3 regions of the Brevibacillus sp. HB1.4B genome follow, and region 3 is predicted to be linked to each of the others. Evidence: riboswitches for the same ligand, from Rfam matches in the RefSeq annotation. Region 3 holds a riboswitch; each other region holds the start of a gene.
The links. Region 3 has a riboswitch for cobalamin ahead of nrdI (class Ib ribonucleoside-diphosphate reductase assembly flavoprotein NrdI). Riboswitches for the same ligand answer to the same signal wherever they lie in the genome.
Positions count from the first base shown of each region.

Region 1 (10,083 bases), on a different contig from region 3:
TTTCCAACGATCCAATTTGAACCTATAATGTATCTTGGGCATATCCTCTAAGCTATGGTATAATTTTGACGCCAAATTACGATTAAGGAGTATGGATGATGGAAAAAAAATTAATCTTCGGTCATAAAAATCCAGACACAGATTCCATTTGTTCAGCACTTGTGTATGCTGACTTGAAAACAAAATTGGGCGCGAATGTAGAGCCTGTTCGCCTGGGTGTAATCAGCAGCGAAACAGCATTTGTGTTGAATTACTTCCAAGTAAAAGAGCCACGCCTCGTAGAAACAGTGGCGAATGAAGTAAATGAAGTCATCCTTGTAGACCACAACGAGCGCCAACAAAGCGCGAATGATATTGAGCAAGTGCAAGTGGTAGAAGTGATCGACCATCACCGTATTGCGAACTTTGAGACGAGCAATCCTCTCTACTTCCGTGCAGAGCCTGTTGGATGCACCACAACCATTTTGAAGAAAATGTACAAAGAAAACGGCGTAGACATTCCAAAAGAGATGGCGGGCTTGATGCTTTCTGCTATCATTTCGGATACGTTGCTGTTGAAATCTCCAACTTGCACGGAGCAAGATGTAGCTGCTGCACACGAGCTGGCTGGAATCGCGGGTGTTGATTTGCAAGCATACGGTCTGGACATGCTCAAAGCGGGAGCAGACCTGAGCGACAAAACAATCGCACAACTGCTCACGTTGGATGCAAAAGAGTTCCAAATGGGTAATGCGAAGGTAGAAATCGCGCAAGTAAATGCGGTGGACGTAAATGATGTACTTGCACGCCAAGGAGAACTGGAAGCGGCTATGAATGCAAACATCGCTGAAAAAGGTTTGGATTTGTTCGTGTTTGTTGTAACGGATATCTTGAATAACGACTCTGTTGCGATCGCTCTCGGCAGCGCAACTCAAGCAGTAGAAAAAGCGTACCAAGTAACATTGGTGGACAACAAAGCTGTTCTGAAGGGCGTTGTCTCCCGTAAGAAGCAAATCGTACCGGTATTGACTGATACATTCCAAGCTCTGTAAGAAACAAAGATGGCTGCCCATGCACAAGTTGCGGGCAGCCATTTTTTATTTTACATGCCTTGGTCAGGGTTGTTGTGCATCTGGAACAAGGTTTGCTGGTTATAAGCATCGTCACTGTAATGGGTGATGGCATGTTTATCTCTCGCTTTGAGACTAAGCAGACCTGTTAATCCCCATCCGGCACCGAGTACCGCTACAATGAAGCCGAAGACATAGAGCATTGAAATCCCCCCTTGTATGGCTTTCTCTATATTTTAGCAAATTATGAAAATAGAGTAACGCTAATTTTTTGATGAAAATGTGTTTGACATTGACGGTCCGTAAATGTGTACGATCAATTTGTCAGGAGGAATGAACATGGAATATACGGTGCAAAAGCTAGGACTCCTGGCGGGTGTCAGCACCCGGACGCTCCGATACTACGATGAAATTGACCTTCTCAAGCCGGCGAGAGTCAATTCGTCAGGGTATCGCATTTACGGACAGCAAGAGGTTGATCGATTGCAGCAAATCCTTTTTTACCGCGAGCTGGGGGTGAGCTTGGAGGAGATCAAGGAGATCCTGGATTCACCAACCTTTGATGCTGAACGGGCACTGCGGGAGCACCGCGAGAAGCTCCTGGAAAGGCGAACGCAATTGGATGCGTTAATCGCCAATGTCGATTTGACATTAGCACAAAGAGAGGGGACCAAAACGATGAGTGACAAACAAAAATTTGAAGGCTTCAAGCAAAAGTTGATTGACGACAACGAGGCCCAGTACGGAGAAGAAATTCGCTCAAAATATGGAAGTGACCAGGTTGACAAATCCAATCTGAAAATCAAAGGAATGACCGAGCAGGAGTACGCTACACTTGAAAAGTTGAATGAAGAACTGCATGAGACGTTGGCGCAGGCTTTTTCGACAGGTGATCCTGCTCATGAATTGGCGCAAAAAGCAGCGGATCTTCACCGTCAATGGCTGAGCTTTTATTGGGACAGCTACAGCAAAGATGCGCACGCAGGTGTTGCCCAGATGTACGTCGAAGACCCGCGCTTCACGGCCTATTACGACAAGGAACAGCCTGGTGTTGCCGAGTTTCTCAAAGATGCAGTGGTCATTTATACGAGTAAGTAAAGAGATTTAAAAAAAGAAGCTGCGAGAGGGCAGCTTCTTTTCGTTTTACTTTTAGTTATCTCCACCTACTGCGGGAAAAAGCTTTTGCCCCAATGGGGTTGGCAATCCATCCATGCTTACTACGTTGTTTTCCTTTTGATAATCAAGCAGTTCTTGCTCGTCTTTCGCCAAGGTCCATTTCTGAAGGGTGTCGCGTTCTTTTGAATAGGAATAGAAAGGGATAGCCCAGCCGCAAGAGGTCTTTACTTCCTGTATGTTGACGGTAATGATTTGACGAGCGCCGGGCAGAAGCGGAAAGTCTTTTACGAGCTCATTCCACCGAGGCGTATCTGGGAGAATAACCGTTCCTTTGCCGAATAGGCGCATGATGAGAGGGGGGCCTTCAAACGCACAGAACATGAGAGTAATCCTGCCATTTTCCTGCAGATGAGCGCTGGTTTCGTTTCCACTTCCAGTCAGGTCTAAATAGGCGACCTCGTTAGGCGATACTATGCGAAAAGAATCGTACCCTTTCGGTGAAAGATTCACGTGACCATTTGTGTCCATTGGAGCAGAGGCAACAAAGAACATCCGTTGCTTCTTGATAAATTTCTCATGCTCAGGTCGTAATTCAGAAAAAAGTTGACCCATTTTTGCACCCCTCCAGATAATGGAATCGATTTTGCTGCCCTCATATTATCATGAAAATATGAAGAATTTGTGTGATTCATCCCCAATCCCTACAAAATAGATGGTAAAGTGTAAATATTCCAACACAATGGCAACGCGAGACTTTTGACAAGGAGGAGTATTTACATGCAAGCAACAGAGCCAATTTACTTAGGGGAACGCATCCATTTAATAGACGGTTTCGATATGGGCTGGGCGGAACGCACGGGGACGTATGTAATCGCGGAAGAGGAGCTCACATTGGTAGAAACAGGACCAAGCCCCTCCGTCCCATACATCAAGGCCGGTCTCGCCAAGCTCGGTTATAAGCCGGAACAAGTCAAATACATCATCGTGACGCACATTCACTTGGATCATGCAGGAGGAGTAGGACTGTTTCTGAAGGATTGTCCGAACGCAAAGGTCGTTGTCCACCCGAAAGGTGCACGTCATCTCATAGATCCGAGCCGACTGATCGCAGGCGCGAGAGCGGTGTATCATGATGATTTTGATCGATTGTTTGATCCGATTGAGGCTGTTCTCGAGGAACGGATTTTGATTCGTGGGGACGGAGATACACTAAAGATCGGAGAGAATTGCGTATTGGAGTTTCTGGATTCGCCAGGGCATGCCAATCATCACTTCAGCATCTACGATCCAGTAAGCCGCGGCATGTTCACAGGTGATACGGCAGGTGTACTCTATCCACAGCTTAAAAAGGATGGCATACACCTCGTGCTGCCATCTACTTCGCCGAATCAGTTTGACCCGGATGCCATGTTAGCGTCTCTAAGCCGTTTTGAAGCGCACAAGCTGAGTCGCATTTACTTTGGTCATTTTGGGATGTCAGAGCAGGTAGATGACGTGTACCGCCAAATACGCGAGTGGCTCCCCGTGTTTGTGGCGGAAGGAAAGACAGCGCTTGTTGCTGGACAATCATACGATGAGCTGTCTCTTACGTTATTTGAACGAGTTTCGGATCATCTACAGTCACAAGGAATCAGCAGTGACCACGAAGTATTCGAAGTACTCAAGCTCGATTTACAAGTATGCTCCATGGGCATTCTCGATTATTTGGACAAACGAGGGAAATAGCCTGCCAAAAGCTTTACATTTGCCTGAACCTTTTGTTCAGGCGTTTTTCATTTTTAGCAGGCAAGAAAGTATTGGCTTATGTGTTTGTCATTCTTTTTTCATCCAAGGAATGCTATGATGTAGGATGAGTCATGGACTGTGACAATTTCAAACGTAACAGCAAATAGGTGCCTCGTCTTTTTAACGAAAAGATCGGGTGAAAAGGGAAGTCGGTGAAAATCCGACGCGGTCCCGCCACTGTAAATCGGCTCGTTCCTCAGCCGTAAGCCAGGAGACCTGCCTGTTTGTTTTAGTGCCTGTTGCCTTCGCGGAAAGGATCGGCCTATTTCAGGAAGCAGACCATCCTGTCTGTTTGCCCTGAGGTGCCGACCCTTTGATTTCCGAATGGAAGCAAGGGTCGATTTTTTTATTGGAAGGAACAGTCAATCAGACATGCAGAAAGGAAGTTCTACATATGAAACGTTCATTGCGATTCATGATCCCACTACTAGTTGCGGCTAGCCTCGCAGGTTGTGCGGGTAACGATAACAGCCAGCCAGCACCAGGGGGACAAACAAGCGCACCGCAGACAGCACCGCAAGAGAATGCGGTCGAGCAACCTGCAAAACAAACAACGTATCCATTGACCGTCAAGGATGCAACAGGAAAAGAAGTAACCTTTGCAAAAGCTCCTGAGCGAATCGTCTCTACATCACCTGCCGAGACAGAGATTTTGTTCGCATTAGGCTTGGAAGATCGGATCGTAGCTGTCTCAGACTATGATGATTATCCAGATGCGGCGAAGGCAAAACCGAAAATTGGCGGAGTCGTCAAACCAAATGAAGAAGCCATTCTCGCTCAAACGCCGGATATGGTCGTCGGTGGGATTTCGATGGAAAAGCCAGTGGCTGACAAGCTCAAATCTCTCGGAATGCCAGTCTATATTACCCATCCGACAAAGATGGATGACATCCTAAACAATGTTTTGGCGATGGGAGTTATCACGAACACACAGGAACAAGCCGAAAAAGTCGTCGCGCAAATGAAGAAAGACATCGCGTACGTTCAAGAAGCAGTGAAAAATGTAAAACCGGAAGAGAAGAAAAAGGTATACCTGGAATTTTCCCCAGGCTGGACAGTCGGAAAAGGTGAATTCATGGACGAACTCATCACCCTGGCTGGAGCAACAAACATTGCTTCCGACACCGAAGGGTGGAATCCGATCAGTGAAGAAAAGATTTTGCAAAACGATCCAGACGTCATTTTGTATGCGAGCGGAATTACCGATGAAAAGACGGGCATCAAGCTAGAGGATATGATCGCGAGTCGCAATGGCTGGGATAAAATGAAGGCGATCCGTGAAAAACAAATCTTTGGCATGGACCAAAATATTTTGTCTCGCCCTGGTCCGCGTATTACACAAGGCTTAATCGAAGTAGCCAAGGCGATTTACCCTGACTTGGTGAAATAAAATGAAGAAACGATTGTTCATATGGGGAGGAGTTAGTTGTCTCGTCCTTCTGGCATCAATAGTTATCAGCATCTCGATGGGGGCGGCACAACTCCCCATTTCGCAAGTATGGCTCATCCTGCTCCATCAAATCCCTGGCTTGTCTGAGTGGATCACCGTAACGTGGCCGGAGTCATCTGAGCAAATTGTCATGAAGGTTCGTTTTCCACGCGTTGTATTGGCTGTCTTGATTGGCGCCTGCTTGTCACTTGCGGGAGCGGGCTTTCAGGGCGTTTTGCGCAATCCGCTTGCAGATCCGTTTACGATGGGCGTGGCATCGGGTTCTGCTGTCGGAGCAGCCTTCTTGATCCTTTTTGGCTTGCAAATCACCTTTTTGGGTGCATGGAGCACGCCTGTCGTCGCTTTTCTTACAGGATTGCTCAGTTTATGGATCGTACTCGGACTCGCGAATACGCAAGGAAAGCTGCAAACGGAGACCCTGATTTTGTCTGGTGTCGTGGTGCAGGCTTTTCTCGGCTCGCTCGTTTCGTTTATGGTGTCGCTATCCGACCAGACGGTAAATGAGATCGTGTTCTGGCTTATGGGCAGCCTGTCATTTCGAGGGTGGGCCTTTACGTACGTCTTGATTCCGTACTTGGTCATAGGTGGAATGGTGCTTGTGAGCTATGCGCGTTCCTTAAACCTATTTGCGTTGGGGGAGCGGCAGGCTGCGCATCTCGGCGTCCATGTGGATCGAACGAAGTTAGTGGTTCTGGTCGTTTCGACCCTCCTGACTGCAGCGGCGGTTTCTATCGCGGGAATTATTGGGTTCGTTGGCCTGGTGGTACCGCATCTCGTTCGATTGCTGGTTGGTCCTGACCATCGTATTTTACTGCCGATGTCTGCGATCTGCGGTGGTATTTACGTGCTGTGGGCCGACACTCTTGCCAGAATGTTGCTGAGTCCAACAGAAATCCCGCTCGGTGTCGTGACAGCATTTCTGGGAGCACCGTTTTTCGCCTATTTATTGAAGCAAAATAAACGCTTTAGGAAGAGGTAACGTTTGCAATGATCAATGTGCGCAACTTGCAAAAATCGTATCAGGATACGCCTGTTTTGCACGGCATCGATTTTTGCGTGGACAAGGGAGAATTTTTTGGCATCATCGGACCAAATGGAAGCGGAAAATCTACCTTGCTGAAAATGATTTCAGGTGTCATTAAGGCAGATGCAGGAGACATTTTGCTTCAAGAGAAAAAGCTTCATTCCTATCCACGCAAAGAGCTTGCCAAAATACTGGCTGTTCTGGAGCAAGAGGGTCTGCCGCCCGTCGGCTTTCGTGTCCGAGAGGTGTTGGAAATGGGGCGCTTTCCTTACCAAAATTGGCTAGGGGAAGAGAAGCAGGATGTCGCATCGCTCATTGATGAAATCGTACAGATGCTCGGTCTTGAACATTTGGAAGAGCGCACACTGGATCAGTTGAGTGGTGGGGAAAAGCAGCGCGTAGCTTTGGGGAAGGCATTGATCCAAAGACCTCAGGTGCTGTTGCTCGATGAACCCACGACCTACCTTGATATCGGGTACCAGATTCAACTCATGGACATCGTGCGAAAATGGCAAAAGACGACGCAGGTGACGGTCATCGCTGTGCTGCACGATCTGAATCTAGCCTCCCTATACTGCGATCGTATTTTGATGCTGCACAGAGGAAAGCAGATAAGCGTTGGCGCACCAAAAGACATCTTGCAAAGTGACAGAATAGAGGCTGTATACGGAACCAGACCGATTGTCATGGAGCATCCTGTTCATCATTTGCCGCAAATTATTTTGCAATCGCAAGTATAAGAGGTTGTTTAAGGAGAAAGAAGTATGATCGTACTGATTACAGGCGGAGCACGCAGCGGAAAAAGCACGTTTGCCGAAAAATACGCGGCTCATTTGGGCTCCTCGGGTGTTTACATAGCGACCGCACCAATCACGGATGAGGAAATGGAAGAGCGGATCTTGCACCATCGAGACCGCCGCTTGCAGTCTGGCTTCCCTTGGCAAACGATCGAGGAGCCGAAAGCATTGACAGAGTGGCTCGCGAAGCTCGGGGCACAAAAAAACATACAAGAACAGCAGACAGTGATTTTGGTTGATTGCTTGATCCTTTGGCTGTCCAATTGGCTGCTGCATGATGGAGTGGAGCAGACGTTTGAGCAAGTGCTCCAGCAGGTGGATAGGCTGGTCAAAAAGCTAAAAGACTACCCAGGGACAGTTTTACTGGTGACAAACGAAGTAGGCGACGGACTCGTCCCGCAAAACCCGTTAGGCCGTAAGTTCCGTGACTTGGCGGGCTTGATGAATCAACGCGTTGCAGCCGTTGCCGATCAAGTTTTTCTTGTCACAGCAGGGATTCCAGTTGAGCTAAAAGGACAAGCTTTCCGATTTTAACTCGGTGAAAAGACGGTTTCGAATCGTCTTTTCACCTTTTTTGTGATATAATACAAGAAAAGCCATGGAAGGGATCAGGATACCATGCGTCCCCATAGGACGATCTGGAAACGTTTTGACCTCTCCTACATCTAGCTTCGTAGTAGTCGATCGTCACTGAAGGCGACTAACCTACTACGAAAGCGAGGCCCTTTGTATGAGTAGCGACTTATACTTTCGATGTTCCTCGGTAGTCGGTTGGTCGTCTGTGCCTAAACCGACAAAAATGCGAGGAAACCGTGATGAGGAGAGCGCTGCAGTTATCTAAGCGTTACAGTATGATTTTGTTTGGAGCTTGTTTACTTGCTTTTGCGTATTATCACATTAACTTTCAGAACCATTTGTCTGAAGGTGGGTTTGTTGGCTTGGGGTTATTGGCGAAATACGCCTTTGACTTGTCGCCAGCGATGGTGATGCTTTTACTGGATATCCCACTGTTTTTGGTTGCCTGGTTAGTAAGAGGCCGCCAGTTCATTTGGGACACGATTTTTGCATCACTTGCTTTTACCGTATTTTACGATTTGTTTGAACGATTTTCACCGATTGTCATGGATATGAGCAGAATGATGCCGCTGGCGTCTGTCTTGGCCGGTGTACTGACCGGACTGGGTACCGGATTGGTTCTGCGCTATGGAGCTGCGACAGGTGGAGACGATATTTTCTCCCTGTTGATCAGTAAGTACACGGGATTGTCCATTGGTACGGTCTTTCTTTTACTGGACGTCATTGTGCTTTGCATGTCGTTCTGGTTCGTACCAATGAAAGAGATGATGTATACCATTTTGGCCGTTGTCATTTCCAGCCAAGTCATCACCTGGACCGTCAATCATGGTGCAGGAATGGAGGTCATGGAAGAGGAGCACGGGCATGGAAGTGTCTCGATGACCCACCGGTAATGAGTAGATATTCAGTTGAAAAACATGCCTATACAAAAGCAAGCAAAAGGCCAAGTCGGTTTTCATGTCGACTTGGCCTTTTGAACGTTTATGACCGTTTTTGTACATAATATCCTGCTTTCCTAGTGGATACTAACCAACACAGATACTATCGATGGAAAGGACCTGCCATGAGCGATCCGTTTTTTAGCAACTACAAAGCATTCGTTGTCATACCAGCGGATGAGAAGCAGATGGGACCGGAGCCTTTTGACCCGAAGGATTACGCCAGCCATTTCATCCTGACGTTTTCGTTGTACGATGCGGTTATTTCCTCCTGGAGGGAAGCGACAAAGTATAAAGTGCAGGCAAAAAAGGGCCTGTCAAATGTGATCGATGGTTTCAACGCCAAACGCCGTGGTACAGCCCGTCTGCATTTGTTGGAAATGGAAGAAGACCAGGCGTATTTCGTCCTGGCCTTGTCGTTGAAAATCCAAAAAGACAATGAGAAAGCGGTCATGGAGATGATCACCAATCTGCTGGAGAAAGATTTCGCAACCGACCTTTTGATCGGAGAGACCTGGTATCAGATCATTGGTGCCAAAGGAAAATTCGAGCGGAGGCTGTTCTTCTACAGTGTCCAGCCGTACGATTATCGACCGAAGTAATCAGCTAGTGCTTCCGTAATCGCCTGCGCAGCTTTGTCCTGATAGGACGATGTACGAACAATGCCTTCATCCTTTGGATTCGATAGGAAGCCAAGCTCAATTAAGACGGATGGATCACTATTTTCGCGCAGGACGTGATAATTGCCGAATGAAATGCCGTTGCTTCTTAAGCCGATGCCACCACCCAAGCGAGTCTCAATCGCTCGAGCTAACGGCTCATCTTTGTCTTGCGAATAATAAAACGTAAGTGTCCCGCTATTTGGCTTCGGAGAAGAATTGTAATGGATGCTGATGAAGGCATCTGCCGCCTTGGATTCGCTAAAAGCGACACGCTGCGATAGCGAAGGCTTTTCTGTGTCACTGGTCCTCGTCATGAAGACTTGCGCACCGCGTTGTCGCAGTTTGCTGGCGAGCAGCATGGACGTTTTGTAATTCAACGTTTTTTCCATACTATTCCACTTCGTTCCCTGTGTCCCGATATCAGAACCACCATGTCCCGGGTCGATGACGATGACTTTCCCTTTTAAGCCTGGCGTTTTGGAGCTTTTGGACACCGGAGCGCTGGACTTGGCATCGCCAATATACGTCGCAGACACCCAGCCTGTTTGTCCGTTGGAAGTTCTCGCTTGGATCCAGTCTGCTTGCTTTTGCAAAATGTCTACACGGGTTCCTCTGGGCAGCGAAAGGATAATCTCATGGCTCGTGCTTGGTCCTTTTCGCATTCGAAGCGAATCGGCCAAAACTGT
Region 1 is NZ_JABSUT010000002.1:534,125-544,207, reverse strand. It holds gene HP398_RS07140 (manganese-dependent inorganic pyrophosphatase) at 99-1,031, shown strand; gene HP398_RS07135 (hypothetical protein) at 1,082-1,252, opposite strand; gene HP398_RS07130 (MerR family transcriptional regulator) at 1,389-2,147, shown strand; gene HP398_RS07125 (pyridoxamine 5'-phosphate oxidase family protein) at 2,199-2,777, opposite strand; gene HP398_RS07120 (MBL fold metallo-hydrolase) at 2,943-3,890, shown strand; cobalamin riboswitch at 4,039-4,188, shown strand; gene HP398_RS07115 (ABC transporter substrate-binding protein) at 4,345-5,340, shown strand; gene HP398_RS07110 (FecCD family ABC transporter permease) at 5,342-6,379, shown strand; gene HP398_RS07105 (heme ABC transporter ATP-binding protein) at 6,388-7,164, shown strand; gene cobU (bifunctional adenosylcobinamide kinase/adenosylcobinamide-phosphate guanylyltransferase) at 7,189-7,755, shown strand; gene HP398_RS07095 (YitT family protein) at 8,034-8,690, shown strand; gene HP398_RS07090 (hypothetical protein) at 8,861-9,337, shown strand; gene HP398_RS07085 (N-acetylmuramoyl-L-alanine amidase family protein) at 9,322-10,083, opposite strand, start outside.
Region 1: another riboswitch for cobalamin. It lies ahead of HP398_RS07115 (ABC transporter substrate-binding protein); the one in region 3 lies ahead of nrdI (class Ib ribonucleoside-diphosphate reductase assembly flavoprotein NrdI).

Region 2 (10,083 bases), on a different contig from region 3:
TTCGATGAATGATTGCGCCATTGCGAGATGAGTGATATCAAGATTGATGCACAGACTGCCAATGACTTCTCCTTGCTCATCCTTGATGTAAATGGAGCTCGATTTGATCTGTTTGCCTTTGATGGTGTCGTTGCGGTAGTTGAGGTCAAAAGCTTCTTCACTGACCTTCGCCGTACGTAGAGCTTGCAGTGCCAAATTCGTTACCGGCGAACCAATTTGCCTGCCACTGACATGGCCGTTGGAAATGGCAATGATCGATGAGGAAATATCGCCTGTCAGATCATGTAACACCACTTCACAATGCTCGCCAAATGTCCGTGCCAGTCCCCCTACTACCGGAATGTAGCTTGCTAATATCGGATGTACGTTTTTCATATTACCCCTCGTTCACTTCCACAATCATCTCAATTTCGATCGGATTGTTAAACGGAAGAACAGATGTCCCAGCTGCCGCTCTCGCATGCTTACCCGCTTCACCAAAAATTTCGATGAGGAAATCAGAAGCTCCATTAACCACCCGCGGCTGCTCGTAGAAATCAGGGGCGCTGCTGACGAGTGCGAACAGCTTGACAATCCGTGTGATTCGATCCAAATCACCAATCTCGCTTTTCAAAATGGCTAGCAGATTCAGAACCGTGACCTTTGCAGCCTCGTAGCCCTGCTCGATCGTCACATCCGATCCGAGCCTGCCTAGATATATCGGGTTTCCATTTACATAGCACCCAGCACCGGATGTATAAATGACATTGCCAGTCTGTACACATGACACATAGTTCGCCATGGTTGGAGGAACTGGCGGCAACTCATACCCTAACTCTTTTAAACGCTGCTCTACTTTGGACATAAGACCATCACCTCGTCATCAATTTCATCCCTTTCTTTAACCATACTATTCTGTAAATTCTTCTTCAACAATTTTTTGTATGATAAAAAATTTATTTGAAATCCTTATACTGTAGCCTTAACAAAAAAGGACGCCGACTAGGCATCCCCTTATGAAAATCACAGAAAACTCAACTCCGCCCCTATCCGTTGGCTCCACTCATTACCTTCTGGATAGATGGTTTCACACGGATCGCTTCCGAGTAGAAATACACATGTCTTTTGCCTGTAATGGGATGGGTCGTCACTTCTGTCTCTACGCCGAAAACATTCCGAATCAGCTGGGGTGTCAAGACTTCCTCCGGCGTCCCTGAGGTAACGATTTCCCCCTCACAGATCACGTACAGACGATCACAGTACATCGCTGCGATATTGAGATCATGCAACGAAGACAAGACCGTAATTCCCAGCGTTTTGACCAGATCCATGACCTGCAATTGGTATCGAACATCCAAATGATTCGTCGGTTCATCAAGGACAAGAAACTCAGCTTGCTGCACCAACGCTCTGGCAATCAGCACCCGCTGCTTCTCCCCACCCGATAAACTGAAAAAGCTGCGATCGGCATATGTATGCATCCCTACCCGCTGTAGCGCATCTTCACAAATTCGAGCGTCTTCTGCGTTATCGGACTGAAACAGCCGTTTATGCGGAGCACGTCCCATATTCACGATTTCGGTTACCGAAAAATCGAATTCAACAGAGGACTCCTGCCGTACTGCCGCCATTCGCTGAGCGTTTTGACGTGAGGTTAACTTATACACGTCGTCGCCATCAAGCGAGATCCATCCCGAACGCGGCTTCAATACGCGATAAATGCTTTTTAGCAATGTGGACTTCCCACTGCCATTCGGCCCGATCAGCCCCACAAACTCTCCAGAGCGCACCTCCAGACTGACGTTGCGAAGGATTTCCTTTTTCTCCAGTTCGACCGATATATTCTCCACCAACAAATTCATCGTCCGCTACCTCCAAAGGAATAAGAACTCCGCAACATCAACCAGATAAAGAATGGACCTCCACACAGCGCTGTCAAAATACCAATTGGCAGCTCTTCCGGTGCAAATGCGAGCCTGGCGACTACATCAACCCAGATTAGAAATATCGCGCCAAATAAAGCGCTGACAGGAAGAACACGTCTGTGATCTGATCCGACCATCACACGGACGATGTGGGGCATCATTAATCCGACAAAACCGATTGATCCCGCGATGGACACGATTACCCCCGTGAGAAGTGCCGTGATCACCAGGAGAAGCTTGCGGAATTGTACCGTATTAACCCCCAATGTCCCCGCTGACTCCTCGCCCATCAGCATCGCATTCAACGAGCGGTATTGGGCCATTAAGACGATGAGACAGATGACGACAATCAATGTAGGAATAGTCAGGTACTCCCATTTCCCGCCAGCCAGACTTCCACTTAACCAAAACAGGACCGTCCCAATTCCATGCTCATTCGGCGCTGAAAAGACAAGGAGACTGGTAATGGCAGACAAGATCGCAGATATCGCAATTCCAGCCATGAGCAGGCGTACTGTGGAGTTTTGTCCTCCGATACGGGATAGCGTAAAAATGAGAATGATTGACACAAGGGAGCCTGTAAAAGCGCCAAAGGATAGCGCATACTGCCCGTACATGCTGAATGCTCCGAATATAATGACCGAGGTAGCTCCAACCGAAGCACCTGAAGATACACCTAACACATACGGGTCAGCCAGGGAGTTGCGAACCAACGACTGGATCGCTACTCCCACGACAGACAGACCTGCGCCGACGATCGCCCCCAAGAGTACACGCGGAAAGCGAATATCCCAAATAATCGTTTGCTCCCCTTTGGACCAATCCACCTCAATCCATTGGGTCAATATCGGAATTTTTGATAAGGCGATTTTCCATACCGTTGTCGGCTTAATCTCCACTGATCCCAAGGTAACTGCGAACGTAATCGAGAGGAAGAGTCCGACCAGTAGAGTAATGATGATATAAGGTAACTTGATCTGTTGCAGTGTTATTCCCTCCCTTAAAAGGGGTGTACTCTATTTGAATTTATCCGGGTAGAGTCCTTCCGCCAAAATTTTTAGCGCAATCGGTGCTCGAACGCCTTCAGAAGCCGCGGACAATGGCAATACCATTAGTCGTTGATTTTTAATCGCCGGGATATCCGCCAGTTCTTTTTTGGTCAAAAGGAAATTGCGTTTTTGCTCAACGGTTCTATCACCGTAGTCTACGATAATAATCACGTCAGGATTGCGACTCACTACTTGTTCCCAACTGACCTCTGCCCAACCCTTTTGAATGTCATCAAAAATGTTCTTACCACCAGCAGTCTTGATTAAGGACGTCATGTAGTTGTTGGCTGCTGTGAATGGTTTATCTTCTCCGTTGTCGTACACGAATACTTTAAGCGGCTCGTCCACTTTGCCAATTTTACTAATCGTTTGATCCAATTCACTCTTCATTTTATTAATCAAATCATTGGCTTTGTCTTCCACACGGAAAATGCGTCCAATATTCGTAATGTCTGCAAACACATCGTCGATTGTCGGGCCAGGCATGCTAGAAGACGCTTGCAGATACGATTTGATGCCGACCTTTTCCAAATCCTGCATCGATCCTACACCCTTTTCGCCGAAGCCGCTTTTCCATCCGGCGTACACGAAGTCTGGGTTCGCTGCCAGCAGCACTTCTTTCGTAGGATACTTGTCAGACAGTACCGGAATCTTGTCGTAATCTGCTTTTAACTCTGGAAGGATTTTATCGTCTAGGTATGCAGTTCCGACCATTTTATCAGCCAGGCCCAATGCCAGCATGATTTCGGTAACGTGTTGGTTCAAAGTCACTGCACGCTCAGGTGCTGTTGGATAGGTCATTTCGATGCCATTATTGGTTAGTGTTACAGGCTTGCTCTCTGCTGCTGGTGCAGCCGTTTGTTCGGTTTTGGCTGGAGCCTGTGTTGTCGTAGTGGAGCCGCATGCCGAAACCAAAAGCATGGCAGCTGTCATGATACCGAAAGCTAGTCCTTTCATTACTGTATGTGGTTTGTTTGTCTTCAACATCTGTAATCCCCTTCTCTGTATGTATATGATGAGTTGAACGAAATCCTCCACAAAAAAAGCACCCCCCATTTCAATCGGGAGGTGCATGACAAACGTAGATATAGCTATAAGCAGGCACAAAGGCGCCGTTTCATAGGCTGTTTCCACATCTGCCCCATCCTCGTGGGTCGATTGTATATGATCGCATGGCAGGTCTCCTGGCTTACGAATCAACACACCCAGCTACCTTCCCATTTTTTGTCTCGCAAAAAACAGTGGCTATTCGCTAGTTGCTCCTCGTTACAGTGGCGGGACCGCGCCGGTTTCTCACCGGACTTCCCTTTTAAGCTGACGGCATATGCCATCTAGCACCATTCGATACGTATTCAATTTTTACGATTTATTCATTCATTGATAGTAGTCAGTTTTTTCGGGAACTGCGTGAGAATTTCAACGCCCGTTTCCGTAACCAATACATCGTCTTCAATCCGCACTCCGCCTACACCTGGCAGATAGATGCCTGGCTCGATCGTAAAGACCATCCCTGGACGAAGCACTTCTTGGTTCTGGCTGTGAACAGATGGATATTCATGTACATCCATCCCAAGTCCATGCCCAAGACGGTGCATGAAGTATTCTCCGTAGCCTTTTGCGGTGATGACATCGCGAGCGGTTTTATCCAAATGCGCAAAAGTCACACCCGGACGAATCTCAGCAATGGCCGCTTCGTTGGCAGCCAATACTGTCTCGTAAATTTCTTGAAGCTGAGCACTGATCTCGCCTACAGCAAAGGTACGGGTAATATCGGATACATATCCGTTGGCTGCTACCCCGATATCAAACAAAAGCAAGTCGCCTTCTTGCACCTGGCGCGTTCCTGGTTTCCCGTGTGGCAGTGCCGACTTCTCCCCTGCCAATACCATGGATGTAAAGGACGGACCTTCGGCACCCAAGCGCTTCATCTGGAATTCCAGCTCAGCTACGATTTCTGTCTCGGTCATGCCTGTCTTGACTTTTTTCAGGGTCTCCCGCAAGGACTCCTCGACCAACTGAACAGCGTGCTTCAAACGCTCCACTTCATCCGCCGATTTGATCAAACGCATTTCACGCAGTGGCTCTTCCACATCCACATAGCTCGACGCCAGAACAACTTGTCCAAGTGCTTCATAGCGCTCGACAGTCATATGACTTTTTTCAATACCGAGCTTCGTCAAGTTCGCTGGCAACACTTGCTTGAGGATTTCATAGGGGTTTTGGATATCCGTATGTGTATGGATATCTTGAACGAACGAAGCCTCTGCGGCTGCCTCACGATCAAGAGCAGGTACAATCAAAGAAGGTTTTCCCTCAGCAGGAATAACGAGACCCATAAAACGTTCATGCGGGTCTGTAAAAAATCCGGTCAAATAGTAAACGTGCTTAGGGGAGGTAATCAACACCGCGTTCAGCTCTTGCTCTGTCAAAAACGTGTGGAGCTTCGAAATGCGCTCTTGAAACAACTTCTTCACCCTGCTTTCACCAATTATTCTATTGCGAGAATACCACTTCCCCATCAAAAAAAGAAGAGTTCAAATGAAAAATCTACTTCATATCGGACAACCTAAGGGTGGGGTGAAAATGAAAATGGAACAAATACTCGTCCATCAGGATGGCAAGCAGTTTGCTTTTCACATATCGGGAAAAGGCCAGCCGTTATTGTGTATCCATGCGCCATGCATCGGCTCTATCAATTTTGTTTATCAGCAAACACTCGCAGATACATATCAGATCATTGTCCCTGATTTGCCCGGACATGGCGACAGTTCACCGATGGAGAAGCCCTTTTCCATTGGGGAGCTGGCAGAACAGCTCCATAAGCTTGTCCAGTCACTCGGCATTGAACGTCCCTTTATTTTGGGGTACTCCCAAGGTGTTTCCATCGCCCTTGAATATTGTCTTCGCTATTCGGATGCTGTAAAAGGCGCCATACTCGTGAGCGGCTTTTCCGAAGTGAATGACCTGTATTTACATGGACGATTTTGGATGGCACAGGCAATGTCGATGCTTCACGGAGTCCCTCTTCTTGCCCGTTCGATTGCTTCCTCACATGTCGCTGACCCAGAAATGCGTGAAAAATGGACGGTACAGGCCTCCAAAACAGATCCCACTAGCCTGAAATACCTTTACGCTGCCGGACATCGTTATCATTGTACGGAGCGTCTGGGCAACATCCAGCTTCCGATTTTACTTGCCTATGGCAAACAAGATCAACGGATGCACCATTATGCGCAGATGCTTACCATGAAATTGCCAAAAGCAAAACTCGAGATGATCCCTAACGTGAAGCATCAAGTCATCACGAAAGCTGCTCCTGCTTTCAATCAGTTGTGCCGCACCTTCATGGAAGAAGCATAAAAAAAGAAAAGACAGAAGGACGGGTACCTCCAGCCCCTTCTGTCTTTTTGCGTTTTGACTAGCTCTTCATACGCGGGTCGAGTGCATCGCGCAAGCCGTCCCCGATTAAGTTAAAGCCGAGAACTGTCAGCATGATAGAGAGCCCCGGAAAAATAACAGTCCATGGTGCTTTCTGAATGTACTGACGTGAATCAGCGAGCATTTTTCCCCATTCTGGTTCTGGCGCTTGTGCTCCCAGTCCGAGAAAGCCAAGTGCAGCTGCTTCGATAATCGCTGTTGCGATCCCCATCGTCCCGGTCACAATGATTGGTGCGAGGCTGTTCGGCAAAATATGCTGCATGATAATCCGGGAATTTTTCATCCCAATTGCCCGTGCGGCCATAACGAATTCTTCTTCCTTCAAGCTCAATACGCGGGCGCGTACTAACCGTCCAAATGTCGGAATGTTAATAATCGCAATCGCAATCAAGGCGTTTTGCAAGGAAGGACCCAAGATGGCAACAACAGCGATTGCCAACAGAATACTAGGAAAGGCAAGCATAATATCAAAGATACGCGAAATAATCGTATCGATCCATCTGCCATAGTATCCTGCCAAAAGACCGAGCAAGGTCCCTGCGAGAACGGAGCCAATGACAGAGAACGTCCCTACCCACAAAGAGATTTGTGCCCCATAAATCACGCGACTAAATACATCGCGACCATTGTAATCTGTTCCAAACCAATGCTCTTCGGAAGGTGGCTTGTTTTTCATCACGAGCTTGCCTTCATCGTACGGATACGGAGCAATCCATGGAGCTAAAACCGCCACAACAATGAAAAACAAAATAATCCCGAAGCCCACCAACGCGAGCTTGTTTTTTCGTAGCGTTCTCCATGCATCCTTCCAAGGAGAGACGACTTCTTCTTGCTTCACTTTTAAAGGTACTACATGTGCTTGTGGTTGTAATTGTGGTTGTGCCATGTCTCTTCGTCCCTCCTTAGCGATATTTGATGCGTGGATCGATATAGGCGTACAGAAGGTCGACCAAGAGGTTGATCAGGACGAAAATCGTCGCGATCACAAGGATACCGGATTGGATAACCGGATAGTCACGGTTTCCAATGGCGGTCACAATATAACGACCGACACCTGGCCATCCGAAGATCGTTTCTGTCAAAACAGCTCCACCCAACAGCAACCCTGTTTGTAAACCAATTACCGTCAAGACAGGGATCATCGCATTCTTCAGTGCATGCTTGTACACCACCCAAAACTGTGCTAGCCCTTTTGCACGAGCGGTTCTGACATAGTCGGCACGCATGACTTCCAACATGCTCGATCGAGTAATACGCGCAATGATCGCCATCGGGATCGTACCTAACGCGATTCCTGGCAGGATCAAATGCTTGATGACTTCCCACAGCTGATCCCAACTTCCAGCGATCATCGTATCCAGTATATAAAAGTGCGTAATGGCCTCTACGGGATTACGCGAATCGTCGCGACCAACTGATGGCAGCCATTTCAGTTCTTGGGCAAACACCCACTGCTCCATCAAACCTAGCCAAAAAATTGGCATGGATACACCAACCAAGGCGATCAACATCGCACAGTAGTCAAACCAGGAGTTTTGCTTCCACGCAGAAAGAATTCCTGCATTTACACCGATAAACACAGCAATCAGCATACTCACAATCGTAAGTTCAGTCGTCGCCGCCAAATAAGGCAAGATTTCATCTGAAATCGGCGCATTCGTTTGTAACGATTCCCCAAGATTTCCGCTCAAAATATCTTTCATATAATCGAAATACTGTATGTACCACGGATTATTCAATCCCAATGCCTCTCGTATGTCTGCAATCGCTTGTGGTGTTGCCTTTTCTCCCAAAATCGTCAAAGCCGGATCACCAGGGATGGCACGAATAATGGAAAAAACGATGATTGACATGCCCACTAAGACAGGAATGAGCATTAAAATTCTTCGAATGCTGTAAGCTAGCAATGCCATCTCCTCGCCTTCCTGCATAAAATAATCGCCAAGTAATGAAAGAAGGGTAAGAAGAGGTATGCACTCCTCTTACCCTTTTACGATGAACCAGCTTACTTGAAATCTACTTTTTCCAAACTTTCAGACCCTTTTGGATGCGGGCTGTAGTCTATGATATTCGCTTTTCCAGCCAATGCTGGTGTAGAGTGTGCCAGCGGAACCATTGGCACGTCCTTGAAGATGATCTCTTGTACTTGTTTGTACAGTTTATCGCGCTCCGCCTGGTCTGGAGTGGACTGTGCTTTCATCATCAATTGATGTGCTTCTTCGTTTGCCCAGCGTGTATAGTTGTTGCTGCCGATGTTGTTTTTGTCGAGCAACACAGCCAGGAAGTTGTCAGGGTCGCCATTGTCACCTGTCCAACCAAGCATGAACATTTCTTGCTCACCCAAGCGAGTCTTTTCCAAATACGTTGCCCATTCCATCGTCACGATCTCAGCATCAACCCCGATTTTCTTCAGGTCTTGCTGGATTGCCTCTGCAATCTTCACACCTTCAGGCATGTATGGACGCGGTACTGGCATTGCCCAGAACTTGATTTTGAAACCGTTTGGATGTCCTGCTTCTGCAAGCAATTGTTTTGCTTTATCGAGGTTGAACTCACGATCTTTAATATCGTTGTTATGTCCCCACATGGTCTTTGGCATTGGGTTGACTGCTGGTTCTCCAACGCCATCGAAGAAGGCCGTTACGATTTCAGGTTTGTTAATTGCATAAGCAATGGCTTCACGAACTTTTGGATTGTCGAGTGGCTTCTTCTCTACGTTAAAGCCAATGTAACCAATGTTATTAGTAGGACGGAGGAATAGTTGCAGCTCTTTGTTGTCTTTTACTGCTGGGATATCATCTGTGTTCAGACCATCCATCAAATCGATCTCACCTGATGCCAAAGCAGTCAGACGCGCCGTATTTTCTGGAATGACCTTGAATACCAATTTATCCAATTTCGGGAACCCTTTGTTCCAGTAATCAGGGTTTTTCTCGAGAGTGATGGTGTCGTTACGTTTCCACTCAACGAATTTGAATGGTCCTGTACCAATTGGGTGCTCATTGAACTTTTTAACATCTTTTTTCAATGCTTCAGGCGAACCGATTGCAAAAGGAGACATAGCCAGGTTAGCAAGGAATGGAGCGAGTGGACGAGTCAGTGTGAATTTTACAGTCGTTGGATCTACTGCTTCCACGGATTTGATTACGTGATTCGCATCGCCTTTGTAGCCACCAAACTGGCTAATGTAATACTCGAAGCCCTCTGGCGAATGCTGTGGATGGCTCTTGTCGCTCCAGCGCTCAAAGTTGTATTTGACCGCCTCTGCATTGAAATCAGTACCGTCGTGGAACTTCACGCCAGATTTCAGTGTCAGCGTATAAACAAGACCATCAGGAGATACTTCCCACTTGTCAGCCAACGATGGAGCGAGCTCTGTTGAGCCGTCAGCAAAACCGATCAAAGTATCCATGATGTTCTCTGTTACTTTGAAGGTCTCACCATCTGTTTGTCCGATTGGGTCAAGCCCCTTTGTGTCTGCACCCCGACCGACGATTAATTGCTTCGGTCCAGTTTTTGCAGGCTCAGTTGCAGGTGCCGGAGTTTCTGTCTTTGGTTGTTCTGCCGGCGCTTGTGTCGTTGGAGTGCTAGCGCATCCAGCAATCAGCATGGCCAGCGCCACTAGGCTGGTCATGGTTGCGGAGAGAACTCTCTTCTTCATGAAAACATCCCCCTTTTTCTAATAATGTTCG
Region 2 is NZ_JABSUT010000003.1:487,522-497,604, reverse strand. It holds gene HP398_RS10320 (helix-turn-helix transcriptional regulator) at 1-375, opposite strand, end outside; gene HP398_RS10315 (RidA family protein) at 377-844, opposite strand; gene HP398_RS10310 (heme ABC transporter ATP-binding protein) at 1,026-1,841, opposite strand; gene HP398_RS10305 (FecCD family ABC transporter permease) at 1,838-2,896, opposite strand; gene HP398_RS10300 (ABC transporter substrate-binding protein) at 2,921-3,940, opposite strand; cobalamin riboswitch at 4,111-4,310, opposite strand; gene HP398_RS10295 (M24 family metallopeptidase) at 4,324-5,418, opposite strand; gene HP398_RS10290 (alpha/beta fold hydrolase) at 5,492-6,313, shown strand; gene HP398_RS10285 (ABC transporter permease) at 6,372-7,277, opposite strand; gene HP398_RS10280 (ABC transporter permease) at 7,294-8,304, opposite strand; gene HP398_RS10275 (ABC transporter substrate-binding protein) at 8,397-10,052, opposite strand.
Region 2: another riboswitch for cobalamin. It lies ahead of HP398_RS10300 (ABC transporter substrate-binding protein); the one in region 3 lies ahead of nrdI (class Ib ribonucleoside-diphosphate reductase assembly flavoprotein NrdI).

Region 3 (10,083 bases):
AGCATATCCACAGTCAGGCGTATAAATGAACATAATAAATGTTATGTAAACAATGTAATTTCCTCTTTCTAGTATGAAGAGAGAAGATTCACAAAGATTGCTACCTATGATAGAATAAAAGACCGAAATTTTACCAAAGGAGATAAATGATGATAATCAGCGAACAACTACTTTCTGTGAACGGGTTATCCTACACGATTCGCTCTGCAATAGAAACAGATGCAGAACAGTTGTCGGAATTGCGACTGCAAATCGATGGAGAGACTGAAAATTTGGACAGAGAAAGAGGAGAGGCTTTCATCGATGTGCAAGGATTCGAATACATCATCAATAGGGATGCAGAAAGTCCAAGAAACTTGTTTTTAGTTGCGGTTGTACAGGATCGGATTGTCGGGTTTTCCAGATGTGCAGGTGTTTACTTAAACAGATTTGCACACAAAGTAGAGTTTGGTGTATGCGTCTTACAAGAGTTTTGGGGTTATGGCATTGGGAAAAATCTCTTGCAAGAATCAGTTGCCTGGGCAGACGCCAACCACATTACCAAAATGACGTTGAATGTGATGGAAACGAATGAGAAAGCCATTGAGCTTTACAAACGCTTTGGTTTTGAAATCGAAGGGGTACTCAGAGGCGACAAAGTTCTTTCCGATGGCAATTTCTACAACACCATTATTATGGGAAGATTCAAAAATGACAGGAGAGTAACATGACGAGAAAACGAGCGAGAGAATGTGGCGTATTGATTGGGACGGGTACCCCAGGTGTGTATAATGCAATTACAGATGTAAAAGGAGTGCGAGTCGGCCACAAAACGATTCACAAGGAAGACGTTTGTTCAGGTGTCACGGTGATAGTTCCCAACGACGGACAATTGGAGGGGCAGCATTTTCCTGCTGGTTTTTTCTCCTTTAACGGTACGGGAGAGTTTACGGGAAGTCACTGGATAGAAGAGACCGGTACGCTTGTGACACCGATCGTATTTACGGGAAGCCATCTGCTAGGGCTGGCACATCACCATCTTGCTCGTGCGACGAGAAAAATCGAGGGGCTTGAACCGTTTTCTAATGGAATCGTTGCGGAGACATGGGATGGTTGGTTAAGTGATCTCGAAAAGACGCAGATTCAGTATGAGGATTTGGAAGAAGCGATTGTAGAGGCGCATACAGGAAATGTCGAGGAAGGCAATGTAGGCGGAGGTACCGGGATGATCTGCTTTGAATTCAAGGGCGGAATCGGAACCTCCTCACGCATCGTCGAGACTGAATGTGGCACTTTTACTGTTGGGGCATTAGTGCAGACGAATTTTGGCAGAAGACAGGATTTGAAAGTGAATGGCATTCCTGTGGGCCAGATGATCTCCGAAAATGAAGTTCCTTTGCCGTGGGTAACACCAGAAAATGATGGTTCTTTCTTAGTCACGATTGCGACAGACGCGCCTCTCTTGCCGACACAATGCAAGCGCATTTCCAAGCGAGCGTCACTCGCGATGGCACAGCTCGGTGCGATTGGCGAGGAGGGCAGCGGTGATTTCTTTCTGACCTTTTCCACAGGAAATTGCTATTCATATGGCGACGAGCAAATGAGCACAATGAAAATGTTTCCGTCCGAACAACTGGATGCACTGTTTGAAGCAGCAATCGAAGCGGTCAAGGAAGCGATCCTGAACTCCATGCTGATGGCGGAAACGATACAAGGCCAGAAAAACAGAACCGTACATGCATTACCACTTGATCGTTTCGTAGAAATCATGTCTCGTTAAATGAAAAAACTCCGCTAGCGCTTAGCGGAGTTTTGTTGTCAGCTCATTTGTTAAACAATTGTTTAACTACTGAAGAAGCTACGGCTGGAACGCTTTCTTTTATAATGAGAGCTGCCGTGATGGGAATGTCCGTACCGATTACTACTAGAGCTGTATTTTCTGCGATGTTTGTAATCGCTGCTGCTGTATTTCCGGTACTTGTGCGAAGATGAGTGATTACCGAGTAAATTTTTCAAAAGCTTCTTGAGCATATCAATCACTCCTAGTTAGGTTGGAAGTCTATTCCGTATAAGTATATACGAATATGTTAGAGAATCGTTTCATTATTTTTCTACGTTTTCGTGAAAGGCTGGACCGATCAGATCAATCCGGTTCGTCCATATGCCCCCTGTAAAGCTTGCGGGCACTCGTTTTAAATCAGTCGGAACATCAAAGCCTTGCGACACTTCTCCACTGCCTGCGACTAAGATCACGCGGGTGTCTTTTGCTTCCATTCTTGCCATGAAACGATTCGGCCAACCCCAGAGCCAAGGGGCGATCTGATCGGGAATATGTAGTTGAGTCTGTGAACAGGCATCGGGCACATATCCTGACCAACCCACTGCCATGTACGGAATGAGGCAGCTTTTTAGTGATGCTTTGGACATGACACGCAGCTCTGGCATTTGTTGTTTCAGTATCTCGATTGGCTTGTCACCTCCATAAACAGAAAGCTGTGCCAATCGTTCAGCGGGCAATGCTGCCAAAACATCCGCCAACGCTTTCCCCTCAAGTGGGTCATTGCTTTTGATATGAATAAGCAGGGAGCGATCAGGGAAAGTTTGTAGCACATCATCGAGAGAGGGCATCATACCAATCCCTTTTCCACGGAAGGGAAAGGTTTTCCCTTCATCCGCTGTGTAATTGTAGCCAATGTCGAACTGTTGTAATTCGGTCAAGGTATAATCTCTCGTCACACCGGTTCCATTTGTCCGACAGTCGAGCGTCCAGTCATGAAACACGGCGAATCGATTGTCTTTGGTCCATTGCACGTCGAGCTCGACGATGTCCGCGCCTGCATCAAAAGCGGCTTTCATGGAAGGAATCGTATTTTCCAGGTACGGGTGTTCCGGTGGATAAATCCGTTCTGCCGTACAAGTTTCATTGGTGATGTTCTCCATATGAAAGGTTTGTGCCATCCCGCGGTGAGCAAGTAAAAAAGGCTCCCCTTCTGGCTCTTTTGCAAGATAAGAGCTGTTACCCAGAAACAGGAATGCGATGATAAGCAGGGGAATCCAGATGCGTTTTCGCTGGAACCATCTCTTTTGTAGTTGATCTCGTTGTTTTGACATGATGGGATACTGCCCCTTCCTTGTAATACTGTGTTCATTGTAGCAAAACGTAAGGAGGAAGGTACAACCTTTGGGAGTAGTGCTAGGGGCTTGGCATCATTCGAAAAGACTGGCACAATAGACGGAAGATAAGATGTATCCATGCGAAAGCAAGGGGAGGTTCCATGAAAATCGCATTACACCAAATCGCTTATCAGATCGGCATGCACCCAACCGAGATGGCGAAGCTTGTCTACGAGGGTGAAATAACAGGAGACGTACCTGACCGCAATCCGCAAGCGAAGGATGCTTGGGTGGATTTGCACTCTCTGCGTAACTTCATTCAATGGCGATATGATCAAGGGCAGATGGACCAGATGTTCTATGATAAAGCTATGCGTCACCTGAACAAAGCAATGCCAAAAAAATAATCAAATTTGGAGGAGAAACATGCAAAACTCTATCATTTACTGCATGGTACCAAAAGCATATTGGGAAAAGTGGATGGACAAGGATCACTACTTACCGCGCGATTACGAGCAGGAAGGCTTTATTCACGCGACAAAAGGGGACGAGCTGCTTGAAAAGGTAGCAAACCGCGTCTACGCACAGTTTGACGAGGAGTTGTATGTACTCGTTGTCGATGAAACCAAAACGACTTCGGAAGTCAAATACGAGGCAGCGAAGGATGGATTGCTGTATCCGCACATCTATGGACCGCTGAATCAAGATGCGATTATGGATATGAAGCAATTGAATCGGATAGACGGCCAGTGGCGTCTGGGAACGTCCATCCGCTAATCTCTACCAGTTAAACCATTTGAGTAGCGCAAGCACTTCTTGGCGCTTGGCCTCAGGTAGCTTGTCGAGTCTGCGCAAGAGAAGATCGATTCGCATGCGCTGTTCCACTTCGGATACAGGTACCTTTTGCCCCTTCACCCATTGTCGTTTCAGGCGGACGGGATCTGTATCAGAGATGATCCGAAGCAGCTTTCTTTCCAGCAAATCTAAGGAAGCCATAGGGGAAACCCTCTTTTTCGTTTAATCCGTTTCTTCTATTATAACACGGGTACATAAAGAAACCATGATTGGCGCACAATGGTAAAGGTGTTGCATATAACCCTTTGTAGGAGGCGTATCGATCATGGCGAAGCCGGATGACCGTTCTGACAACGCAGAAAAGCTGCAAAACATGATTTCTAATACGGAAGAGAACATTCGTGAGTCCGAAGCTTACCTAGCGGCTAATGCTGGCGAGATTTCCGAGGAGGAAAGAACAAACCTCGAAGCAAAAAATCAGCGTCGTGAAGAAAGCATCGAGGGATATCGCGCGGAAATCAAGGATGAATCTTCGCAGGCTTAACCTTACTACCAAACGTCTGGCGCCAACTATGCGTCAGGCGTTTTTTCATTCTATTGGGCAAAAGTGTAACAAAACATGATTTGTTTTGCGAAACATGGTAATCTGTAATGGTACAAATTGAATAAGAGGAGAAAGACTTATGAAGCGACCAGAAGATACACGCGTCGTTGTCGGCATGTCCGGCGGAGTCGACTCCTCCGTGACGGCTTACCTGCTTAAGCAACAGGGATATGACGTCATCGGCATCTTCATGAAAAACTGGGATGATACCGATGAATTCGGCCACTGCACGGCGGAAGAAGACTTCCAGGATGTCCGGCGCGTCTGTGAACAGATCGGCATTCCATATTACACGGTAAACTTTGAAAAAGAATACATGGATAAGGTATTCCAGTATTTTTTGGATGAATATAAACGAGGCCGTACACCGAATCCGGATGTCATGTGCAACCGTGAAATCAAGTTCGGCGAGCTTCTTGCCAAGGTCATGGATCTTGGGGCGGATTATATTGCCACCGGCCATTACGCGCAGGTCAAGCACATTGATGGCGAATACAAACTCATTCGTGGCGCTGACAACAACAAGGATCAGACTTACTTCTTGAATGTATTGGGCCAAGAACAGCTTTCCAAAACGATGTTCCCGATTGGTCATCTCCCGAAACCTCAAGTAAGGGAGATCGCAGAGAAAGCAGGACTCTATACAGCGAAAAAGAAGGATAGTACAGGGATCTGTTTTATTGGAGAGCGCAACTTCCGTGAGTTCCTGCAAAACTATTTGCCTGCCAAACCAGGAAATATCGAGACCGTAGAAGGAGCAATCATCGGCACGCACGACGGACTGATGTACTATACATTGGGTCAACGACAAGGCTTAGGAATAGGTGGAGGTCATGGCACGAGCGGACAGCCTTGGTTTGTTGTAGACAAAGATCTGGAGCGTAATGTCCTGATCGTAGGTGAAGGCTCTGATCATATCCGTCTGTACTCGAAGAGCCTCTTGGCAACCAACGTTAGCTGGACGAGTGATAAAAAGCCTTCCGAAACATTTACTTGTACAGCGAAATTCCGTTATCGCCAGCCAGATCAGGGAGTAACTATTCACCTGCTGGAGGACGGAAACGTGGAGGTCATTTTTGACCAGCCGCAAAAAGCAGTAACACCTGGTCAGGCTGTCGTCTTCTACGATGGGGAAGTGTGCTTGGGTGGCGGTACGATTGACAAGGTACGCTTAGTTGATAAAGAGAACTAAGATAGACGGGGGAAGCACTCGGTGGATGCTACGAAAAAATCAAAAGTGATTATCGTTTCGTTTTTGGCGGGAGCGGTTCTCTTGGCGATCATCTCTTATTTTGGGATGGCCTCCATGGGTAAAGAGCATATGGCGACGATCCAAAACGTCATCAAGGAGAACGGCGGGGCTGTAGTTGCGGGTGGAGTGACAGCGGTTCCGAAGGAGGAAAGTCCTTTTACCAATAGCGGAAAAGGCAATACCATCTACCGAATCTACTATACGAAAGATGGACAAACGTTGACGGCTTGGTATCGTGCTGATAACGAATCCTCTATCAAGAAAGAGCCGGAAGCTTGGATTCTGCCGTGAAAACAAGGATAAACCTGACTGGGAGAGTGAAGGCAACACATGACCCAATATGCTGGACTGCGTGAACTAGCTGAACTGATTCAAAGACTCGAGCCAGAGTTAGCGGGTGCACAATTAAGTATTCTTGCTCATGAAAATAAAGAGGAAATTGCAACGCAGTTAGTGGAAGGACTAGGGACGAAGGTTCCTGTCCAACATAGCTCCGGTGAATATGCGAATCATTTGGCGGTGTTGCGGGTAGGAGCGAACAAGTACACCTTGGCGCAAGATTGGAGAGAAGTGTACATCAGTGAAATCAATTACTGTGCGTGTCGCATACCTCCAGGTGCCCATGGATTGTTGGTTCGCCATATCGATTATCCAGGTGTGATTTATGATGTCTCACGAAAACTGGCCGAACATCAAATCAATGTTTCCAAGTTGAATGTATCGCGTGAGCAAAAAGGGAAGAATGCCCTGCTTATCTCTGTGACCGATGAAGAGATTACACCGACGATTGTATCTGCCATCGAAGAGCTGCCCCAAATCACCAAAGTGTTATCTCTGCAGTAAGCGAGCGAATCATGATAAACAAAAACTGCCCGTTATTAGCGGGCAGTTTTTTTCGTAGCGAATTTGAGTCCTTGGCAAATTAAGACGGGCAAGACGGACGAATGATTTTCGTCAGCAAATTCTTTAAAGGAAGCCTTGATTTGACCTTTGCCCATGGAGGACAATCGTTCGATCATCGCCAGAGATTTTTCTTTGACTAAGAATCGCCCATCGTTTTCCAACTCCCCGATGGTGAGGAGTGCATGGACGTCGAGGTCATCTGTCAGCAGGCTCGGTAATTGACTCTCCTTCGCAAGCAGTACGCTCTCATTCCAATGGATCGAAGGACTGCCAGCTATATAACGCTGAAAAGCGTGTGGTCTCGACAAAAGTACATGCAAGACAAACAAGCCACCTAACGAATGTCCAAAAATCGCTTGTTGCGTCCGATCGATGGGGAAGTCGTTTTCGATACTCGGCTTGAGGTCCTCCTCTAAAAAGGTGAGGAACTGCTCTGCTCCCCCCATCTGAGGCCAGTCGGCTCCTTGTGGGTTGCCAGGAAGCTCTGTGACGGGAACTTCATACGTGTAATCAAAGAAACGGGCAGGATGGTACGGACCGTCCGTTGGATACCCAATCCCGACGACGATAGCAGGATACACGCCAGTTCGTTCAGGGCCACGTGATTGTATTCGTATCGCTTCGGTCATGGTTGCAAAAACAGAGTTGCCATCTAGCAAATATATGACGGGAAAGCCTGATTCCGGAGGGGGATCGGCAGGTATACTTACAAAAATGTGATAGTCACGCTCTTGATAAGTCATGATTTTACTGTAAGAACGAGGAATGACGACAGGTTGATAGTCGGTGCTTTTCATGAGGGCTACTCTCCAATCTTTCCAACGCTAACCAACGCACACAAAATCTATTATATGAACGAGAACCAGAGATTGGCAATAGCCGAAAAAGGAGAATAGTTAGTTTTCGAAAAGAGCGCATACTGAGCTTGACTCCTACGATATATTGAGGTAAAGTAAGTTTTACCAACTACATATTGATGCGGTGAGGTGTTTACCAGCCAGATTTGGTAGACTTAATAGGGAAGTCGGTGAGAATCCGACGCGGTCCCGCCACTGTAATGAGAGAGTTCCATTTGCGAAAGAATGCCACTGATCTTGAGGGATTGGGAAGGTGAAAATGGAGCGATGATCCTAAAGCCAGGAGACCTGCCTAACCGCTTGCACTGTTTAACCTACGGGAGATAGGGAAGTGTTCGAGCGCGCAATTCGTATTGGCGAATTGCTAGATGGAAGTCATCACGCGCATTCGGCATGTAAACGTCGGATGCGCTTTTACTTTGGCTAAATAACATACATACAGAGTAAAAATAGCAGGGGATAGGATGAGGGACATGCTAATCGCTTATGATTCAAAAACAGGAAACGTCCGAAGATTCGTCAACAAAATTAATTTGCCACATGTGGAAATTGATCAAGATATGGTGCTAGACGAGCCATTCATTTTGATAACATACACGACGGGATTCGGACAAGTGCCGGAGAAGGTGGCGACGTTCCTGAAGCGAAATCATGTCCATCTGCGGGGAGTATCCGCCAGCGGTAACCGCAACTGGGGAACCAGCTTTGCCAAAAGCGCGGATACGATCGCGAGCCAATATGGCGTTCCGGTGATTTCTAAATTTGAACTGTCCGGTACCGGCCGTGACGTGGAACAATTTACGAGTGGGGTGGCAGCAATTGCGGCATATTGAATTGAACAACGAACTGATGCAGCGTGGCAATGACGGATTTTATCAACTGGAAAAGGATCGGGAAGCGGTTGCGGTCTTCATGGAAGAAGTGCAGTCCAATACGATGACTTTTGGCAGTGTCAAAGAGCGCATGGACTATTTGATCGAGAATGACTTCTATGAAAACGTCTATGAAACATACACTGTTGAGCAGGTCGATGAAGTTTACCGTTTGGCCTATGACGCTGATTTTCAATTTGCTTCGTACATGGCTATCTCCAAATTTTATAAAGATTACGCGTTGAAAACGAACGATAAATCGATGTACTTAGAGCAGTATCCAGACCGGGTGGCCGTTGTGGCACTGTCCCTTGGACAAGGTGACTTTGAGCTCGCTAAGCGTTTGACAGTATCCATGATGGATCAACGCTTGCAACCAGCGACACCAACCTTCCTGAATGCAGGCAAAAGCCGCCGTGGAGAAATGGTCTCCTGCTTCTTGCTCGAAATGGATGATTCACTGAACTCCATCAACTTTATTTTGGGAACTTGTATGCAGCTATCCAAAATTGGCGGCGGTGTGGCCGTGAACTTGTCCAAGCTCCGCGGACGAGGAGAGCCGATCAAAGGCGTCGAGGGCGCAGCAAAAGGTGTTATGCCCGTTCTCAAGCTGTTGGAAGATGCGTTTTCCTACGCAGATCAAATGGGGCAACGCAAAGGCTCGGGTGCAGCGTACTACAACATCTTCGGTTGGGATATCAACGAGTTTCTCGATTGCAAAAAGATCAATGCGGATGAAAAAGCACGCATCAAAACGTTGTCCATCGGCCTGATCGTACCAAACGTGTTCTACAAGCTGGCTGAAGAAAATAAGCCATTGACTGTGTTTGCTCCGTACTCCGTGTACAAAGAATACGGTGTGCATCTGGATGATATGGACCTCGATGACATGTACGAGGAGCTCTTGGCAAACGATCGCATCAAGAAAAAGACCGTGATGAGCGCACGCGAGATGTTGACCAAAATCGCGATGATTCAAATGGAATCGGGCTATCCGTACATCATGAACAAAACGAATGCGAACAACAACCATGCACTGAAAGATCTCGGTTCGGTGAAAATGTCCAACCTGTGCACGGAAATCTTCCAATTGCAGGAGACTTCGACGATTACCAATTACGGCGAGATGGATATCATCCGTCGCGATATTAGCTGCAATTTGGCATCGCTCAATATCGTCAACGTGATGGAACGCAAAATGATCCGTGAATCCGTCCACGAAGGAATCGAAGCCATTACAGCCGTGAGTGACATGACGCGTGTAGAAAACGCTCCAGGCGTTCAAAAGGCAAACAGTGAGCTGCACTCAGTAGGTCTCGGTGCGATGAACCTGAACGGTTATCTGGCAAAGAACAGAATCGCTTACGAAAGTGAAGAAGCCAAGGATTTCGCTCGTACGTTTTTCATGATGATGAACTTCTACTCCTTGGAAAAAAGCATGGAAATTGCCAAGGAAACAGGCAAGACCTTCTTGGGCTTTGAACAATCGGAATATGCAAAAGGCACTTATTTTAACAAGTATTTGACGAACGATTACAGCCCGCGGACGGAAAAAGCAAAGCTTCTCTTTGAAGGAATGCACATTCCGACGTCAGAGGATTGGGCGGAACTACAGCAAAAGGTGCAAAAGCATGGCGTCTACCATGCGTACCGTTTGGCAATTGCACCGACTCAGAGTATTTCCTACATTCAGAATGCGACTTCTAG
Region 3 is NZ_JABSUT010000009.1:65,005-75,087, reverse strand. It holds gene HP398_RS21075 (GNAT family N-acetyltransferase) at 150-710, shown strand; gene HP398_RS21070 (P1 family peptidase) at 707-1,759, shown strand; gene HP398_RS21065 (hypothetical protein) at 1,822-2,010, opposite strand; gene HP398_RS21060 (glycerophosphodiester phosphodiesterase family protein) at 2,083-3,090, opposite strand; gene HP398_RS21055 (hypothetical protein) at 3,255-3,500, shown strand; gene HP398_RS21050 (DUF952 domain-containing protein) at 3,520-3,870, shown strand; gene HP398_RS21045 (hypothetical protein) at 3,874-4,089, opposite strand; gene tlp (small acid-soluble spore protein Tlp) at 4,214-4,432, shown strand; gene mnmA (tRNA 2-thiouridine(34) synthase MnmA) at 4,572-5,684, shown strand; gene HP398_RS21030 (hypothetical protein) at 5,706-6,035, shown strand; gene HP398_RS21025 (ACT domain-containing protein) at 6,075-6,587, shown strand; gene HP398_RS21020 (alpha/beta hydrolase) at 6,623-7,444, opposite strand; cobalamin riboswitch at 7,615-7,814, shown strand; gene nrdI (class Ib ribonucleoside-diphosphate reductase assembly flavoprotein NrdI) at 7,978-8,337, shown strand; gene nrdE (class 1b ribonucleoside-diphosphate reductase subunit alpha) at 8,324-10,083, shown strand, end outside.